Regions from separate parts of the Gottfriedia sp. S16(2024) genome, predicted to be linked through region 1. Evidence: riboswitches for the same ligand, from Rfam matches in the RefSeq annotation. Region 1 holds a riboswitch; the other holds the start of a gene.
The links. A riboswitch is a leader RNA that binds a small molecule or an ion and turns the genes downstream of it on or off. The one in region 1 is predicted to bind cyclic di-AMP.
Positions count from the first base shown of each region.

Region 2: linked by a shared signal. The riboswitch ahead of AB1282_RS12580 (APC family permease) and the one ahead of AB1282_RS10185 (hypothetical protein) in region 1 are both predicted to bind cyclic di-AMP.

Region 1 covers NZ_JBFLUO010000001.1:2,184,211-2,187,632, forward strand. Annotated here, with positions in the region: gene AB1282_RS10170 (DinB family protein) at 1-203, shown strand, start outside; gene AB1282_RS10175 (TMEM175 family protein) at 359-937, shown strand; gene AB1282_RS10180 (VOC family protein) at 978-1,325, shown strand; cyclic di-AMP (ydaO/yuaA leader) riboswitch at 1,954-2,093, shown strand; gene AB1282_RS10185 (hypothetical protein) at 2,135-2,368, shown strand; gene AB1282_RS10190 (response regulator transcription factor) at 2,551-3,234, shown strand; gene AB1282_RS10195 (ATP-binding protein) at 3,231-3,422, shown strand, end outside.
Region 2 covers NZ_JBFLUO010000001.1:2,685,856-2,689,277, forward strand. Annotated here, with positions in the region: partial or broken gene AB1282_RS12560 (ArsB/NhaD family transporter) at 1-797, shown strand, start outside; gene AB1282_RS12565 (hypothetical protein) at 1,088-1,276, shown strand; gene AB1282_RS12570 (hypothetical protein) at 1,386-1,574, shown strand; gene AB1282_RS12575 (hypothetical protein) at 1,687-1,875, shown strand; cyclic di-AMP (ydaO/yuaA leader) riboswitch at 2,028-2,162, shown strand; gene AB1282_RS12580 (APC family permease) at 2,291-3,422, shown strand, end outside.

The sequences.
Region 1 (3,422 bases):
ACGAGCTCATCAGCAGAATTGATCAAGTAATACTAAGGTTGAGCCAATGGGAATCAAAAGTGGATGATATAAATCCAAATTATAAAGTCCAGCATGGAGGGTTCGGTTGGTTAAATGCAAGGGAATGGTATGATTTGGTTTATATGCATTTTCGTCATCACTTGCGCCAAAAAAGTGAGTTAGAAGAAAGGCTTGTTAAGTGACAGGTCTTAGAGTTGTATTTAGAATACATTCTTTAAACTAACCAATCTGATAATTTTTAAAAATTATGTTGTTATTATTTTAAGAAGAAATAAGGAATTTAAATAGATAGAAAAATAAATAAAACAAAAAGACAAATAATAATAGGGAGTGAACAATGAATAAAAATCGGTTAGAAGCTTTTAGTGATGGTGTACTTGCTATCATTATTACAATTATGGTCCTTGAAATTAGGATTCCTCATAGTCCGAATATAAAAGACTTATTACAACTTTTCCCAACCTTTCTTAGTTATTTACTTAGTTTCATTTATGTAGGTATTTACTGGAACAACCACCATCATATGATACACACTTTACAAAAGGTGACAGGATCAATCATGTGGGCTAATCTTCATTTGCTTTTCTGGTTATCATTAATTCCTTTTGCTTCTGGTTGGATGGGAGAAAACCATTATAAGCCTTATCCTACAATGCTTTATGGTGTAATACTCTTAATGGCGGCAATAGCTTACTTCATATTACAAGGTATAATTATCAAAAAAGAGGGAAAGAATTCAAAGTTAAAACAGGCTGTAGGTAACGATTGGAAAGGAAAAGTATCTGTGGTTTGTTATTTATCTGCAGTTTGCACGTCTTTGATCTGGCCTTGGTTCGCTCAAATAATATATGTATTCGTTGCAATTTTGTGGTTATTACCGGATCGTCGAATAGAGAAAGTTATGCAAACAAAGTAATATTTTAATAAATTTATAAAAAGTTAGGGAGCTGATTATGATGATAAAAGGTTTCGGGGGAATATTTTGGAGGACTAAAAATCTGGATGCATTAAAAAAATGGTACAGTAAAGTGCTGAATGTTGAAATAGAAAATTGGAATGGGACTATTATTAAACCCGATTCTGAAAATGAAACAATCTTTTCTTTCTTTACTGAAGAAGACAGATATTTCCCAACAGAACAGCAAGTAATGTTAAATTTTCAAGTTTATAATCTAGACGAGACGATTAAGCATCTTGAACAAGTGGGTGTACCTCTTGCAAAGGAAAAAGAGGTTAGTGAATATGGTAAGTTTGCTTGGATTAAAGATCCTGAAGGTAGATTGGTTGAACTTTGGGAGAAATAACGGATTCTTATTTAAGAAAGGATTGCTACGGCAATCCTTTTTTCTTTTTGTACGAACGGGTGATTTAGATAAACAAGGAATAAAAAGATTCTCTCTAGAATATTAGTTTTTAGTAAATCAATGTATAGAGATTACAAAAAGGAGAACAATCTATGTCGGACTTATTTATTTTTTTACCTCTATTAACTCTCATTATCGTAATAGCTATTATTGTTTTCTTAATAAACAAATTGGCAAAGAAAAAGAATAAAAGCGCAGGAAGAATTCTTGGAACCATCTTTTTGTTATATGTCACTTGTATATTAATAATGGGGGTTATTACTTATTTTAAAGGACCTTAATCAAAGATTACATGAGTTAGCCGGCTGTGAATTAGGATTTCAAAACAGAGAATCGACTCATGAATGAGTAAGTAATTTTGCTCATTTTTCATTTGAAAAACCAATTAGGAAAAGATTTTTATACTTATCATAATGGTCATTTATTGACACAACATATTTAATCAAAAGACATATTAGTTTCTTTAACTAGTAAAATAGTTTACAATTTAGTAGTTGAATTGTAATTTAAGTAATATACATAAAATTAAATGACCATAGATCGCTGAGTTTAGTTGAGTGTTTCTTCTATTAATAAAGGGACATTTCAATTTTAAAGCGGGGGAACCAATTTTTGTGCAATTGTACTTTGGGGTGAATCCTTTTTAGGTAGGGCTACTTTTTAGGTCCGAATCCGACAGCTAACCTCGTAGGCGTGTAGGGAGAAGGTTTCCAAAATGATGTCTTATTAAGGCACTGGAGATTTTCCTAGTGTCTTTTTTGCATTCAATTTTGGTAAATGAAGAAGTAAGTGGGGGTTATGAAGTGCTAGAAATGTATATATTTGGTGGAATTCTTATTTTAACTATGTTAATGGCAGTATTTATGACTCGTAAGGATTCTGTAGTAGATGATGAAAATGGAAAATATAAAAGTAAAAAGTCAGGGAATAGGAAGAGAATCGTTAGAGAGAGAAAATCAGGTAAAGTCGTTAGAATAGATTGATTTGCCGATACTATCGAAATTAAAATAGGTCGAAAAAACATTTAATAGTTCCTTAAGAGAGTGGCCAACTAAGCCATTCTCTTTTTTATTTATTTAGTTTTGGTTTCTTAATTCATATTTAGTTCATAATGAATTTATATAATATGTACATAATTATTTGGAAATGTAAGTAGGTGGATTTATTGAATCATGTAAAAGTATTAGTTGTCGATGATGATGCAAATATTCGCGAGTTAATCTCTATTTTTTTAAGTGGTGAAGGCTATACGGTTCTTGAGGCTGAAAACGGTCAAGAAGCATTAACGATACTAGAAGACAATAATATTCAAATAGTAGTAGTTGATGTGATGATGCCTGAAGTAGATGGATATGAGCTGACAAAAGAGGTTAAAAAGTATTATGATATTCCGATTTTAATGGTCACAGCAAAAGGGGAATCTCAGGATAAATTAAAGGGCTTTGATCTAGGGGTAGATGATTATGTTGTAAAGCCTTTTGATCCTTTGGAAATTGTAGCACGTGTAAAAGCTCTATTAAGAAGATTTCAATTACTAACTGATAAAAATATTTTTGTAGGTAATTTAACGATTAACCAAGTTAAATATGAAATTTCAGCAAATGATCAATCGATTACGTTACCATTAAAGGAATTTGAATTATTGATGAAGCTTGCTAGTCAAGCTGGAAGAATTTTTACGAGGAATGATTTGATTGAGCAAATATGGGGACTTGATTATGAAGGAGATGAACGCACGGTTGATGTGCATATAAAGAGAATACGAGAGCGTCTAAGAGAGTTAAAGGCTACGGTCGAAATCGTTACAATAAGAGGTTTAGGCTATAAATTAGAGGAAAATCACACATGAAAAGCATGTATACAAGATTGGTTTTAATCTTTATTTCAGTTATTTTGTTGAGTTTAGTCATTACTTTTTTTATCACTTCAAAATACTTTATAAAACATGTTGAAACAGAAGTACAAAGTGATTTAATAGATGTTGGAGAAAATTTTATTTCCATATACTCTAAACAAGATAATCAAAATGGAGTAGAT
Region 2 (3,422 bases), 500 kb from region 1:
GTTTTAGTAATTTGGCAGCCGAAAAATATTTCTATTGGGTGGATCGCATTTGGAGGAGCGGCCTTATCTTTCATTTTAGGGCTAGTTGATTTCCATGATGTTATCGTAGTAACCGGTATTGTATGGAATGCAACTTTTGCATTAATAGCTGTCATAATCATTTCATTGATATTAGATGAAATTGGTTTTTTTGAGTGGGCTGCTTTACATATGGTCAGTGCTGCAAATGGAAACGGGATAAAGATGTTCGTTTATATAAATGTTCTCGGAGCATTCGTCACTGCTTTTTTTACGAATGATGGTGGAGCATTAATTCTTACCCCAATTATATTAGCGATGCACCATGGACAATTGTAGTGTTTTCAATTGGAATGTATATAATTGTTTATACATTGAAGAATGTTGGTTTAACTGATGTATTAGCCCATTTAATTCATTATGTTGCTAATAAAGGAATACTAATTGCAACTCTAGGAATGGGTTTTATCTCTGCAGTTCTTTCTGCTATTATGAATAATCTTCCTACAGTAATGATTGCATCACTTGCAATTGAACATACACATACGACAGGAATTATAAAAGAAGGACTGATTTATGCGAATGTAATTGGTTCGGACTTAGGACCAAAGATGACACCCATCGGATCTCTAGCTACTTTACTATGGTTACATGTTTTGGCACAAAAAGGGATAAAAATTTCTTATCGAACTTATTTAAAAATCGGAATTATTATAACCATTCCAGTACTTTTCATTACATTATTAGGTTTATATATTAGTCTAAACATACACCAATAAAACATCTTAATTTTACACATTGAGACAACTATTTTTTAGTTGTCTTTTTCAATTATGTTTTCGTCAACTAGCTTTATTTAAAAGTTAATAAATATGTAAACGATTACCAAAAATAAGACATCAAAAAACATTAATTTCAAGTAATCGTTTACAATACTAATTCCAAAAATCACCAATTGACGAGTGGATTTTATCATGATAAAGTTGGTCTTACGTTTAAAAACGAACGTCAAACCACGGCCATTGGTCATGGTTTTTTATATGAAAAAATCACGAAAGGAGTAATCAAAATGAAAAAAGCAATCTTATCTTTAGTAGTTGGATGTGGATTTTCTATTTTACTGACAGGGTACGAAACGAATAAGTCAGAAGTTAATAAAAAGATCTCTATGTTTAATCAAACTGAGGTACAAAACGTGCTAACAAATACTTTAGCAGTTGATAAAGCTCAAGAGATCGTTTGGAATCAAGTGCGATAATTAGTCGCGAAATTTCCGAAGTTGGTCTTACGTTAAAAAACTAACGTCAAACCACGACCATTGGTCATGGTTTTTTTATATTAAAAAATCACGAAAGGAGAAAACAAAAATGAAAAAAATTATTTTATCTTTAGTAGTTGGATGCGGATTTTCTATTTTACTGACAGGGTACGAAACGAATAATTCAGAAGTTAATAAAAAGGTCTCAACTTTTAATCAAACTGAGGTACAAAACGTGTTAACAAATACTTTAACAGTTGATAAAGCACAAGAGATCGTTTGGAATCAAGCGCGATAATTAGTCGCGAATTTTCCGTAGAACTGGTCTTACGTTTAAAAACGAACGTCAAACCACGACCATTGGTCATGGTTTTTTTTTATTTGAAAATAATCGAGGAGGAGAGTACAAAATGAAAAAAGTAATTTTATCTTTAGTAGTTGGATGTGGATTTTCTATTTTATTGACGGGTTACAAAACAAATATGTCAGAAGCTAATAAAAAGATCTCAACGGTTAATCAAACAGAAGTGCAAAACGTATTAACGAACTCTTTAGCTACGGGAAAGTCACAACAAATTGTTTGGAATCAAGTACGCTAATAAGTATAAGATTGGGATTTAACCATACTTGATTCTTAAATTCTTTTATTTTGAGATTTAAATTTTTTTATTGTAAATTTTAAAAAAAGTCTCTTTACAAATTTATCCTGAAGTTATATATTTACATTTAAATTCTATATTTTTCTAATTCATAACCATAGTTGCTTAATCTTAAAAAGAGCGGGGGAACCATTTCTTTATTGGGGTGAATCCTTTTTTGTAAAGGTAGGGGTATTCTTTAATCCCGAATCCGACAGCTAACCTCGTAAGCATTTAAAGAAGGGGGTTTATTTAGTATTGTTTTTAAACACTAAGTAAAGCTTAGTGTTTTTTTGTATGCAAAAAAGTGGAAATTGGTAGTTTTTACCAAGGTATTGTTAGTTTTATTGCTTTTTTAAGAAAAGGGGAGAAATTTATGCATCATCCGTCCGAATATATAGAAATTGGACTATTTATTTTAGCGATTTTTGGGATTTATTATTCGATATCAAATTTTAATAGTGTAAAACGCGTATTTATTGGCAGACCTATGAGAACAGCTGAAATTCATGCACAGCATAATAAGTTGATTTGGTTTATTGCCCTGCCAATTCTAGCAGCCGATTTGTATTCATCTGTATCGTATGGACCAGAGGCGGGAATGACCGAGTTGCTCGGTCTAGGGGTTAAAGCACACTGGTATATCATACCGATTACGATCGCAACTGTTCTTTTATTAGGAATACTTATTCTTTCATATATTATGGGTATTTTAGCTTATCCCAGTGGTGGCGGAGCATATGCAATTGCCAAGGACAATTTCAAACCTCGATGGGTTTCACTCGTCGCTTCAAGCTCACTTTTAGTTGATTATATTTTAACAGTTGCGGTTTCAGTTTCCGCTGCTCTTGAAGCAGTGTCATCTGCATACCCAGCAGTTAAACCTTATGAAACAGTTTTAGCGATATTTTGTGTATTTTTATTATTAGTTGTTAATCTTCGTGGGGTTGCTGAATCAGCTAAAATATTTGCGTGGCCAACATTTGGCTTTATGATCTGTATGTTGCTTTTGATTTTTACCGGATTTTTTGACGAATTCCAAAATGGTTTTGTACAGCACCATACACCTACATTTGGTACAGTTCCACAAGGATTAAGTATTTTACTTGTTTTAAAAGCATTTAGTTCTGCATGTTCTGCTTTAACAGGTATTGAAACCATTTCAAATGCAGTACCAGTTTTTAGAGAACCTCGTCAAAAAAATGCGATTAAAACATATATAGCATTAGGCGTAATTACTTCAATTACACTTTTAGGCTTTGCATATCATTTATATGTAAACGGAATTTCACCTAATCCAAATGATACGATGTTATCTCAATTAATAAAGGTGTATTTTGGTCATGGGATTTTATATCAAGTAATCATTTGGTTTACATTTATCATTTTAATTTTGGCAGCTAACTCGACTTTTACAGGATTTTCACAGTTAGCAGCAATCGTTGCAGCTGATGGTTTTTTACCTAGAGGATTTACAAACAGAGGGGATCGTTTAGGTTACTCAAATG